DNA from 3 places in the Metasolibacillus sp. FSL H7-0170 genome. Region 2 is predicted to be linked to each of the others. Evidence: predicted binding sites of a transcription regulator. Region 2 holds the regulator's gene; each other region holds the start of a gene.
What was found. The regulator LexA, encoded in region 2, represses DNA repair genes until DNA is damaged. The targets are predictions, from matches to a motif close to CGAACATATGTTCG.
Positions count from the first base shown of each region.

Region 1: the regulator LexA is predicted to act here: its motif matches at 2,315-2,328, upstream of MHH70_RS18210 (ImmA/IrrE family metallo-endopeptidase).
Region 3: the regulator LexA is predicted to act here: its motif matches at 2,040-2,053, upstream of MHH70_RS01500 (DNA polymerase IV).

Region 1 covers NZ_CP151964.1:3,881,723-3,886,099, reverse strand. The annotation lists gene MHH70_RS18235 (hypothetical protein) at 1-43, opposite strand, end outside; gene MHH70_RS18230 (DUF6838 family protein) at 40-465, opposite strand; gene MHH70_RS18225 (sigma factor-like helix-turn-helix DNA-binding protein) at 732-1,247, opposite strand; gene MHH70_RS18220 (DUF3954 domain-containing protein) at 1,456-1,632, opposite strand; gene MHH70_RS18215 (helix-turn-helix transcriptional regulator) at 1,846-2,214, shown strand; gene MHH70_RS18210 (ImmA/IrrE family metallo-endopeptidase) at 2,355-2,843, shown strand; partial or broken gene MHH70_RS18205 (IS3 family transposase) at 2,928-4,072, opposite strand; gene MHH70_RS18200 (substrate-binding domain-containing protein) at 4,214-4,377, opposite strand, start outside.
Region 2 covers NZ_CP151964.1:1,222,401-1,226,777, reverse strand. The annotation lists gene MHH70_RS05890 (Zn-dependent alcohol dehydrogenase) at 1-303, shown strand, start outside; gene MHH70_RS05885 (aspartate ammonia-lyase) at 338-1,738, shown strand; gene MHH70_RS05880 (DUF2179 domain-containing protein) at 2,090-2,614, shown strand; gene lexA (transcriptional repressor LexA) at 2,970-3,593, opposite strand; gene MHH70_RS05870 (LysM peptidoglycan-binding domain-containing protein) at 3,943-4,272, shown strand; gene MHH70_RS05865 (recombinase family protein) at 4,272-4,377, shown strand, end outside.
Region 3 covers NZ_CP151964.1:325,990-330,366, reverse strand. The annotation lists gene rnz (ribonuclease Z) at 1-672, opposite strand, end outside; gene MHH70_RS01500 (DNA polymerase IV) at 701-1,969, opposite strand; gene MHH70_RS01495 (DUF4003 family protein) at 2,145-3,098, opposite strand; gene MHH70_RS01490 (cupin domain-containing protein) at 3,150-3,659, opposite strand; gene MHH70_RS01485 (DUF1648 domain-containing protein) at 4,025-4,377, opposite strand, start outside.

The DNA of each region.
Region 1 (4,377 bases), 1.2 Mb from region 2:
TCGATATAGCCTTTTTTCCAGGCATTTTTTTAGCATTTGTCAATGATGATCAATCCTTCCCTTCGTATACAATGACTCCATCAATGTCCTTTCCTCCCTGTCTTGTAAGAGGAAATCGAAATCCATAAAATTGTGGGCAATACCATCTAGCATTTCACTATATGCACCTTTAGCTAATAGCACCGTTTCATCAGATAATGTAATTTCGCTTAATGCTTGTTGGATGCGTAGTGCATGATTCGCTACATCCACTTGTCCATTCAGTGGGAAATACTGCACATCAAATGATAGCTTGACTTTAGCCCGCCCACTCATTTGCGGCGTATGCTCTAGCTTCAATAATTGAATAAAAAAAGCTGGGACTTCCACCGTCTGCGGCATTTCATTGGTATACTGCTTGTAAGCATCTCCGAACCTTTCTTGAAGCCTTCGAGAAATGGCTTCTATAATATGGCTAATGTCCATCAAACCACTCCTTTAGTAGACTGCTGAGATATGTGGCGTTGACATTTTTCACAAAGCTTTACATAAGCATTGTAAATTGTGTCTTACCAAAATTACTTTTTCTTTTTCAATCGTTCTCCCCCCTTAAGCTTTACCAGATTAGTCTTTAACGTCTGTAAGCTGGAAAAAGACGCTTTCACTATATAGGTGTTTGTATGGCAAGATAGAATGACCTCAATCTCGCTTAAATGAACTCCTCACTATATAGGCATTTGTATGGCAAGCCCTTAAAATGAACTTTTCGTTATATAGCCACCTCCATGACAGATTAACTTTTTGCCATTAATATTGTTTTTTATTTTTGTTTCTGCTCGCCTTAAATAACTTTGCACTGAGCTACGTGTAATTTCTAAAATGTCAGCCACTTTTGAAAACGTCATGTACTCGGCTCGAATAAGTATAAATACTTTACGCTCATTTTCTGTTAACCCCACCAATGCTTCTTTAATAATGCTTTGAATATTGTCTAATCGCTCGTCCTCGTTATTTAGCGATTTTTCCTCCTCATCTAATCCAGTGAAATTACAATCAAGAGATATAAGAAATTGCTGCATTAAATAATGGTCCATGACATAGCTATCAGTTCTTGTAGCAGCCCGATATTCAGCAGGGTCATAGCCTGTCTCCATCCATTGAATCGCCTCCTTTAAATCACGCTCCATACTTGTGCAGCCATCTATTTCCTGCAAGCTTTTTAATGATTGCTTATATTCCTCAATTAAATCTGGAAAATATTTAGCCATTCCCTTTCCCCTTTCTTTTATCAATTACGCTTCGCTTTCGATACAAAAAGAATTTAGCTCCTGCGATTACTCGTCGCAGTAAACATGTGCTCCTGCGATTACTCGTCGCAGTAAACATTGCTGATGGAAGTTAAATAAAAAGGACACTAATTGATTTGGCTAAATAGCCAAAATCAATTAGTGTCCGTCGGTTTTTCCGTAAGGACTATTATTTATCTTGTTGAATGCGAATACGCTCCGCTCGCTCTACATCTAAAACTCGCCCGTTTTTCCAAATGATAGTATCTTGTCCAAACGCTTTCGGCTTTAGCGGTGTAACACATCCATCCTGTACAATATAAATACCATTCTCAAATACATTCATTTGCTGATTTTCTTTCCCCATCAAAAACCCTCCTATTTTTTATTTATATAGCATCCGATATAAAAGTTGCTTTTTTAAATATGCCTCTCAATAAATTTCTATTTCAGCAACTAGTTAACATAAATATAACATTGCTGAAATAGAAATTCAAGCATAAAGTTGCTATTAAAGAAATTTTTTATTTCCAAAACAGAAACATGCTATAATTAAGTATGAAATCTCTGAAAGCGGTGAATGATGATGAGTATCGGAAAACGAATCGTTGCATTAAGAGAAAGCAAAGGATGGACACAAAGAGAGCTAGCAAGCCGAGTGAATCTGAATGTTAGCGTGATGAATAGAATTGAAGCAAATGAGCGACCTGTAAAAGATAGTGAATTGCTACAATTAGCAAATATATTAAATGTTAGTACAGACTATCTTCTTGGCCGTTCTAATTCACCTGCATTGACACAGGAGGAAAAGGACGAGGCTGAATTTCAAGCTTTTGCTAACAATCCAACACTTCAAAAATGGTATAAGGAATTGCCAAAATCAAAGGAAGAAGATTTAGAAAAACTGCGTAAAATGTGGGAGATTTTAAAAGACCATGGAGAGCTTTAAAATGACATTTTAAATGAATAATTAGCAGTTGTCCTTATTGATTGTCAATCATATTCCAAACCTCACTACCAAAAGGTGAGGTTTTATAATATAATAAAATAGAACAAATGTTCTCAAATGGCTTTTTAGGAGTTGTTTTAATGTACTATTATACACATCTTGAGGATTATATTACGCGCTTTTATATGCAGTTGGGCATTACCGATTTATCTTTATTGAGCTTTCAAGAAGTCGCAGCTAGATTAGGGGTTAAAGTATTTTATTGGTCAGAACGTAGTCAGGCTTTGTTTATTGAAGGTCGTGCTTATATTTTTCTTGAGGAAAATTTATCACCCGAAGAGGAATGGCAAGATTTCTGTCATGAATTATGCCATGTGCTGCTGCATAGTGGCAATCAATTTGACTTGCCCCCACTTTTTCAAAAATATCAGGAGCATAAAGCAAATAATTTTATGTACCATGCATGTGTGCCAACCTTTTTATTAGAGCGAATGGAGCTATATGACTTTACACATAAAGAAATAGCTAAAATCCAACAGAATTTTTGTGTAGAACACGACTTTGCTAAAAATCGACTCATTCAATTTTTAAACAATAAACAAAATCAATTATACCGTTATCAAGGTTAATTTTAAAAAGTAAAAGTAGTTATGTCATAAAAATCCACCGAGCTATGGCACTGAGTATCATTTTTGAGACAGTATGAAAACACCTTATTTTACAGCCAGTTGACGGTATTGAACCGGCGACTGGTTGTTTAATTTCGTTTTAATCCGAATATTGTTATAATAGTCAATGTATTCTTCGACAATATTTATTACACACGCATTTGTTGTGCGATAAATATCATCGAGGTAGAACGTTTCAGACTTTAGCGAGGAGTGAAACGTTTCAATTGGGGAATTATCAGCGGGCATGCCTTTACGAGACATGCTCATGGTAATTCCTTTTTCTTTGACTTCCTTCTGATACGCGTAAGATGTGTAAACAGAACCCTAATCGCTATGCAGGATACAGCCTTCTGGTAGATCGGGTAATTGATTTAGCGTATCTAAAACAAAGTCAGTGTCTTGTGTAAAACCAATTGTATACGCAATCATTTCGCCATTAAATAGGTCTAAGATACTTGAAAGGTACATCATGGATTGTCCAAAAGGCAAGTAAGTAATATCTGTTACAAGCCTTTCTAGCGGTTTGGATGCCGTAAAATTACGTGCTAATAAGTTAGGAACAATGTGAGCCGGTTGTCCTGTACGTTTACGTTTCTTTATCTTTACACGACATTGCCAGCCGTATTTTTGCATCACACGTTGCACCGTTTTCTCACTAATGCCAGTAAGTAATTCTGTGATTTTTCGATAACCGTATCTGAATTTGTGTCGCTTACACAAATCGCCAATTTGTTGGTCTCGAAGATCCTTTTGAGTGAATTTATTTTCATTGGCCTTCCAGCGGTAATACGACGAACGAGCTACACCTAAATGACGGCAGATTTCACCAATCGGCATGATTTCTTTTAATTCCTCTACAAGCTCTACTACAACTTTTGGAACCACTTCCTCTCCAACTCTGCGTACTTTTTTAACACTTCAATTTGTTGCTTTAAATAACGATTCTCTGCTTGTAACTTAGCGGTTTCACTTTCATATTCAGGTCCTTTCCCAAATGTATATTGTTTTCCTACAGGCTGCTCAAGACGATGTAATTCGCCGTTCCTGTACCATTTCATCCATGTTTTTAACTGAGAATGGTTACGAATATTTAGTTCCTCTAGTACTTGTTTTACAGGAATCCCTTCTAATCTCATTTCTATTGCTTTCATTTTCACTTCTACTGGGTAACTCACTCTTGTCCCCATAGAAAAACACCTCCACGTTGATTTGATAAGGTACAATACCCGTTTTTCAACGAAAGGTGTTTTTATTTGTCTCATTTTTTTAGGTCAGTGCACTATAAGGCTAAGTGGATTTTTTCATTCGACCGAAAAACAATCATTTATTCACTCATTGAGTGGCACATATCCTACTTTTTCAACTAACCCTTGCCCTTGAGGTGATAAAATCCATTCAATAAGCCTCGCTGTATTGTCATTTGACGTATTTGTTGTTATTGCATAAAATTCCGATGTAATTGGATATGTGTTATTGCGGATATTGTCCTTTG
Region 2 (4,377 bases):
TGGGAAATTACACGTAAAGGTGGCACAATCGTTGTTGTTGGTGCATTTAACCCAGAGCAAAAATTAAGCTTACCAGCTGGCGGATTCCACCGTGTTGGGAAGGTTTTAAAAGGGAGCTTCTATGGCGATACACAGCCGTTCCGTGATTTCCCAATGATTGCACAGCTTTATTTAGACGGCAAATTCAAGTTGGATGAGCTCATATTAGAACGTATTAAATTGGAGGATATTAATAAGGCATTCGATTCATTCCATGATGCTTGCTGTATCAACGTAGGTCGTGCAGTAATTGAATTTGAATAACAGTGACTAATGAAACGAAGGAACGGGATACGAGATGAGAATAGAAAAAGATTTCCTAGGTGAAATGAAGCTTAGCTCTGATGTATATTACGGTATTCAAACGATGCGGTCAATAATTAATTTTCCTATTTCAGGAAAAACAATCGAAGGTTATCCTTATTTAATGAAATCATTAGCATACATTAAAAAAGCAGCGGCGCTTTCCAATTTCGAAGTTGGAGAGCTCGCTGCTTCTCTTAAAGATGCGATTATTACTGCGGCGGATGAAATGATTGATGGAAAGTTTAAAAATCAATTTCCAGTAGATATTTATCAAGGTGGCGGGGGTCTTTCAATTAATATGAATGTCAACGAAGTGCTCGCCAATCGCGCTAATGAAATTATAACAGGAAATAAGGGCTATACGCATGTGCATCCAAATGAACATGTCAATATGTCTCAATCTACAAATGATGTGCTACCAAGTGCGATGAAGCTAGCATGCTTTTTTTATATGCAGGATTTAATTAACTGTTTAACGCAGTTTGAGAAAACCCTTCAGCACAAGGAAGATGAATTTCAACTGCTCGTTAAAGTTTCCAGAACGTGTTTACAAGACGCATTGCCGATTACATTTGGTCAGCAATTTAGCGCATACCGTTCATTTATTGCCAGACAAATAAATGAGTTGAAGAGGTTACAGGAAGGTTGCTTACAGCTTGTTATTGGGGCAACAGCAGTAGGTACGGGCTTAGGTGCTTCGACAGACTATGTCGAGGGGATGTATCGAAATTTATATGATGTAACAGGGCTGACAGTGCGAAAAGTAGAAAATTATTTTGATGGTCTACAGCACGCGGACGAGTATGTTAGAATTTCTAGCTGCTTAAAGGGGTTATGTACAGGACTTTCCAAAATGGCAAGTGATTTTAGAATACTCTCTTCGGGACCAATAGCGGGATTAGGTGAAATTGAGCTTCCAGCAGTTCAATCGGGTTCATCTATTATGCCTGGAAAAATCAATCCATGTATTCCTGAAATGATGATGCAAGTTTGCTTTGATATTTATGGCAAAGATCAGGCAATTACATTTGCGGCAGATAGAGGCGAGCTTGAATTGAATATTTGGGAAGCCATTATTATGAAAAATCTGTTTGAGCAATTTTCATTGTTAATAGCAAGCATTCCAGTGTTTCGAGAGAAGTGTGTAGCAGGAGTTCAAGTGAAAAAAGAAATTAATCAGCTTCGCGCGGAAAGCACCTACGCTCTATCGGTCGCAATTTCAAAACAATTTAGTTACGAAATTGCTAATGAAATAGTAGCGGAAGCGCAAAGCAAAAAAACAACGGTAAAACAGATTGTTGTTGAAAAAGGTTTATTAAGTGTGGACGAAGCTGAAAAATTACTCGATCCAATCCATTTAACCTCTTTAAGCAGAAGTCTTCCATCTCTATAGGTGGCAAAATAAATGCAAGCATTAGACCGATTTCAGCGGGTTTTCAAACACTTGCTGATAAAGAGGAACTCAGTCTAAGAACATCGCATCTTGCGATAATGACTGAGTGACCAACATCCGGATGTCACAGATTTTGAAGGGAGGCTTGCATGATGCAAATCAGTTAACCGTTGTCACAGGACGTGACGGTTTCAGGTTAACTTCCACCAAATAGCTTGAAAGAATCTGGACACAATTACGTCAAGGCGTAATTGATTAAACGTGAAATAATAACTTGATAATCGAGTACTATTATATAGTTATACGATAGCAGAAAAATACCATTATAAAAGATTATGAAAGGTCCTGCGTATGAATAATATTTTATTAATTATTATTTTACAACTTATTTATGTGCCTTTATTAACGCTTCGTACAATCTTTTTAGTAAAAAATATTACGGTTTTAGCATCAATTATAGGTATGGTTGAAGTACTGATTTATGTGTTTGGTTTGTCCCTCGTATTCAGTGGAACTCAGAGCGTATTAGCGATGGTTGTTTATGCAGTTGGCTTTGGGCTAGGTATTTTTTTAGGTACGATGATTGAGCGGAAATTAGCAGTAGGCTATGTTTTTGCTGCGATTAATACGCAAAATAAAAACAATGAACTAGTGGAGTTTTTAAGGAATGAAGGTTTTGCAGTTACAATTTACAAGGGCGAAGGACGCGATAGTGAGCGCTATAAATATGAAATTTTAACGAAGCGTAATCGTGAGCACGAACTGTTTCAAATTGTCGAGCGATTTGAGCCAAATGCCTTTATTATGTCATATGAGCCGAAGTCGTTTAAAGGCGGTTTTTTAGTTACACGTATGAAACAAAAGAAAAATAGATGAAGTGTCAAATAACAGGTATTTATAGGCAGGCAATTTTCTGAGATTTCTTATATAAAAAGCATAATTTTGTTGCAAACAACGCTGGAAATCATCAAAATACGGCTTTTTACGAAAATTATACGTCATTTATAAACATTCACAATTTTTCAAAGCGGATGTAAAATAGCACTAATACCCCGCTAGCATGCTTTTACATATGAATGAACCTCATAGGACATCACGAAAATTTCCAATAATATTCCTCGTTTTTCTCCACAATTAATGATGTGAAAATCATGCTAGCTTTTAAAAAATGAATAGTATATTCAAAGTAAAAAACTGAGCTGTCCCAAAAATCCGGTGCTCAGTTTTTGTATTATTGTATTTTACGATATAGACCGACAACCTGCCCTAAAATCGTTACTTGATTTACTAAAATAGGGTCCATTGAAGAGTTTTCAGGCTGTAAACGAAAATGTGTTTTTTCTTTATAAAAACGCTTTACTGTTGCCTCATCATCTTCTGTCATCGCAACGACAATTTCACCATTGTTTGCAGTTGATTTTTGCTTAACAATTACATAGTCTCCATCTAAAATTCCAGCTTCAATCATTGATTCTCCCATAATTTCTAACATAAATAGCTGATCCTCAGAAGTGCCATATGAGTTTGGAAGAGGAAAGTATTCCTCGATATTCTCGATGGCTGAAATAGGAAGTCCTGCCGTTACTTTGCCAATCAAAGGAACATGGATAACACCTTGTTGTTCTATCTCACTATCATTATTGTTGTCTAAAATTTCAATAGCGCGTGGCTTTGTTGGGTCTCGACGAATAAGTCCCTTGCTTTCTAAACGAGCTAAATGGCCATGTACAGTAGAACTAGATGCTAAACCAACCGCTTCACCGATTTCACGAACTGACGGTGGATAACCTTTTGTTTTAACTTCTTCTTTAATAAAAGCTAAAATTGCTTCTTGGCGTTTTGATACTTTTGTCAACTCATTCACCTCTTTTATCTTGTTTTAGTAAACTACTCTCACCATTCATAGATGATGGGAGGGACGCTATATTGGACCTTGTTCAGCATATGTAAAGTTGCTCGCTAAACAAAGATAAGCCTCCGACGATAATCACAGATTTTTAAAACGAGTTTGAAGGCGCTTCAAAAAACTGAATGTAATTACGCCGAGGCGTAATTGATAGAACAAATTTTCTTATTTTCAGTATAACAAAAGAGAAAAATAAATGCAAACATTAGTTCGAAAATAATTGTTGACAAAAACGTTTGTTCGTTTTAATATGAGAACATACATTCCGAACGAACATTCTATTTCAGGAGGCGTTACTATGAATTGGTTGAAAAAAAATAGTTATATTGCAGTTTTTGTAGCATTTACGGTATTTGTCATTTCAGTGTTAGTTATTACTGATGAGGATATTGAACAATATGAAGAAATAATCATTGAACATGGGGATACGCTTTGGTCTTTAGCCGAACAGTACCGAGGTAAAATGTCAACGGAGCAATGGATTGGCTTTGTGAAAAAATCAAATTACCTTTCTGACGAAAAAATAGTGATTGGACAACAGTTGCTAGTGCCAATTGAAAAACGCTCTATTATTGCCAAGCAAATGACAGAGGATAGCCATTCGCGTGAAGTGGCGAATAACAATTAATGGTTACACAAACTGCGGTCATATATGTGAGGGTAAGCACCGAGAAATCAACCCAATATACATCTCTTGCAAGGCAAAAAGAAGAGCTAAAAGCATATGCAAGCA
Region 3 (4,377 bases), 900 kb from region 2:
CCCTTCTGCTAGGTGAATCGCATTGTCACAAAGCTTTGTATCCCCTAAAATTGTGACAATAAAGCCTTCCTTTGCTGGTGAAGTAACATCCATGCTATAAACTGTTTCTCCACTTGCTAGCACTATATTCTCTCCTTGCTTTAGCTTGCCAAGTAAAGGGCCTTTCGGTACGCCAAGTGTGAGCGCTTTTTCTACTAATAATTCACCAAGTAACGGTTTTTGTTCAATTCGATAGCCGTAACAAGGAATAACATGTGCTAACAGCATCGCACGCACAATAAATTGCTCATCCTCGAAAATAATGCCTTCTGTCACTTCTACATATTTTATAGGATAGCTCAAATGGGTTGTAGTAAGTGCAAGCGTTGTTTCAATCCAATTTTTTAAGCCTACTGGACCGTAGATCGTTAATGCATCTTCGCCACCTAAAAAAGAACGGGAGCTTAATAATCCTGGTAAACCGAAAATATGGTCCCCGTGTAAATGGGTAATAAATATTTTTTCTATTTTACGTGGTTTAATTGTCGTGTGGAGGATTTGATGCTGTGTTGCCTCTCCACAATCAAATAGCCATATTGTCCCTCGTTCTTCAAGTAACTTCATAGCAATCGAACTCGTATTGCGTTCTTTTGAGGGCATACCTGCACCTGTTCCTAAAAAATGCAGTTTCAAATTATTCCCTCCTTTCGTCATATTGGTGTTAATTTGAAGGTCTTTTTGAAGATTTCGGCTCTATCGAATCAAAATCATCCAAAAAATCTTTACTAAAGCTCGTATTTGCTTGATACTTCCCTTGTGCTGGTGCTACCACACCTCGCTTAATTGCTCCTTTACCGAATTTACGCTCAAGCTGCTGCACTAATTCGACAATCGGCTCATCTTTAATTTGCTCCTCATAATCAAATAGGCCGAGCTGCTGTGTGACATGTTGTTGGTCAGCAACATTGGATACTGTCACTCCTAGTAAACGAACAGGAGCTTCATCCCAATGCTTCATAAATAGCGCCCATGCTATTTCGAAAATATCTGCTTCACTGGCAATAGCGTTTTTCACTGACTTACTTCGTGTTTGATTATGCCAATCTGCATCTCGAATATAAATGGTCACGGTTGTTCCTGCAAGCCGCTTCGCTTTTAAGCGCTGCGCCACTTTTGAGCTAAGTTTTTTGATAATTGCTTGTAAAGCTTCATAATTCGTTTCATCACGCGGTAATGTAGTAGAATTGCCGACGCTTTTTGTATCATAAATTGAATCTGGATTAACTTCTCGATTATCCTCTCCATTTGCTCGTGCCTTTAAGCGCTCTCCGTTAACACCGAGTAGCTGCCGAATTTTATACCCCTCCACCTTTGCCAACTGTTCAATTGTTGTAATCCCAATTGTCGCAAGCTTATTCGCTGTTTTTTTACCAACACCGTGCATCGCAATAACAGATAATGGCCAAAGCTTTTCAGAAATATCACGCTTGCGTAAAACGGTAATGCCCATTGGCTTTTTCATATCAGAAGCTGTTTTTGCTAAAAATTTATTTGGCGCAACGCCAAGTGAACAAGGAAGATTCAACTCTGTATATATACGTTGCTGAATTTCTCGGACAATTTCCATCGCATGGCGCTTCATGCATAAGTCGCTAATATCAATATAGCTTTCATCGATTGAAACAGGTTCAACAAGCTCTGTATATTCACGTAATAGCTGGAAAAACTTTTTAGAGGCGTGGCGATAACGCTCAAAATTCGGTGGTAGAATAATAAGTTGCGGGCAAAGTTTTTTCGCCTCATGCACTGTCATCGTCGTTTTCACACCAAAGGCACGCGCCTCATAGGAGCAAGTAATAATAATCCCTCGACGCTCTTTCGGATTTCCCGCAATCGCAATTGGCTTGCCCTTTAAGCTAGGCTCAAAAACTTGTTCAACAGAAGCATAAAAACAGTTCATATCAATATGTACAATAACACGACTTGCCATTCACCACACCTCCTTTTCTCTATTATACGCAAAATGTTGAAATGCGAACAGCTATTCTTAAGGAGGCGTCCAAAAAAATGTGCGAAAGCACTGCTTTCCGGACGTTTCGTAAGTGTTTTAATCTTTCTATTGCATTAAAAGAAGGAGCTGCCTTTTTGGACAGCCCCGTTATCTCCTAATCACCGCTACTGCTTGAACTAACCGCTACTGCAGTTGTTGCTGCCATAATCGCATATTGCATTGAAATAAGCAATTCAATCGAAACAACAGATAATAATTCGTTTGCCTCAAGTGTACGAATTGGTAAATATTGCTGTACTGCAATGGCGAATGCTTGATCTTTGTACCATTTTAAATATTTTTGACTTTTAAACATTTCATAGAGCTCAATCAATTGCTGAAGCTGTTTATCGTTAATTTGTGTCAATGCTAAAAATCCTATTGAAATATAAAGGGCTGGTCGCACCTTAATTTTTGCCTGTTCTAATTGCTGTTTGATTGCAATGATGTAAGGTACGAATTGTTCATTATACTCAATACTTGGCATTGTTAAAATTTGCGACAATGCCTGAAGTTCGTTTCCTTGTGAAAATTTTGCTTCCTTTAGCTCATCATAATAACGGCGCATCGTATTTGTACGCAGCTCAATATCTACATCATCTAGCGCAAATAATACAGCCACTGGCACATCGTCATAAGAAGTTAAGAATTTATGTCTTTTCCGCATTTCACGATAAACTATCTGTGCCCGCTGTGCTTGTTGTTCTTTAAATTCACTTGTTAAAAATAGCGCTGCAATCGTTGTATAAGATGTGTTTGAGAACTTTGCTTTGCGTAAAATCTCCGTATTGCTTAATAATTCATTAATTGCTTCCTTTTTGTCTGGCTCGCCTGCAATATGCATTGCATAAATATACTGCACTAAAAGATTTGTGCGCAATGTGGAAAAGAAGCCTGTTTCTTTTTTTATTGCGCTAACAGCCTCCTCTAATTCGGCGATATTAACTTCTTGTTGTCTCACCGTGTAGTATGATGCCATTAACAAAACAACCGGTTTCCCTACAGACCATCCTGCAAATTTTTCAATTTCTTTGTAATTTTGTTCGAACAGTTGAATTATTTTTTCCATAGCAAGCACCTTCCTTTATCTATATTCTACGTGGAAGTGTGCTTAAAGGATTCATTTTTTCCGCTTTTCCACTGTACCAAATGGGTGGTCAGGTGGAGCATAAATCGAAAACAGCTTTAATGGCTGTCGCCCAATATTAATGACATTATGCCATTTTCCAGCAGGTACAAAAATCGCATCCCCTGCATTTACAGCCCGCTCTACCTCAAAATAATCTCTACGGTCGCCTATTCGAACGAAGCCTTGCCCTTCCTCAATATAGAGCAATTGGTCTGTTGCTGAATGACGCTCCATGCCGATATCCTCGCCAACACGAATATTCATCAACGTCGTTTGCAAATGCTTTCCCGTCCAAATCGCTCTACGAAATGCCTGATTTTGTATTGTGGCATTGCGCAAGTTAACTACATACGGATGCCTACCATAATCTCGCATTGACGTGCTGTCATCATGCGGCCAGTGCCACGGGTTGTTCGGCTGCATAGGATGTTGCGGCATCATTGGATGGTACGGATATTGCTGCATCGGTGTTTGTGCATAATAATAGCCGTTATAATACACTTTTTAGCCTCCTCTAAAATATAAGCTCGCCTTATGCTATGCAAAACTAGATACAAATGTCCCAATTAGGAGGCGTCCAAAAACCATGCATTGCTGCTATTTTGGCAAAATAGCGCTTTCTTTGAAAACGGGAGAAACACGAGGGTTAGTGGTGAGGGCTTCTAAAAGGTCATTTGGAGATACTCCTACTGCGACATAACTACTGTAGGAGCACGCGAATTTAGTAATTATTTAATATGGAAACATGCGCTTACAAAACAAAATCCCCTTTTCAGAAAGCTCTCACTATTGTCACGGGTGAATTCTTTGCTGAAACAATAGAAAAAGCGCCCATCAAGCAACTACACTGTTTGTCGGCGCCTCCCTCATTTGATTTTCATCATTTTAACAATACCGAAAATTATAATGCTAAAAAGTAACACGAGTAGCACAATTAAAGTAGATGAGCCAAGCAATAGCTTTTTTTGTTGAGCAATTATTACAATTTCATATGTAATATACGCAAAAATAAGGCAACATATATTTTTCGTGTAGTTCAATACTTTTTTACTTGCTTTATAAAACTGCTCTACATTTGATTCATTTAGACGCGCGGGATAATTATGCAAATGCGGCTTTTTTTCTAATATTTGTAGCATGAAAAATAAGGCGATGCCTATAATCGGCAAAATAAGCATTTCATATTTGGAGCCCCAACGATCTATTTCACCAACTCCAT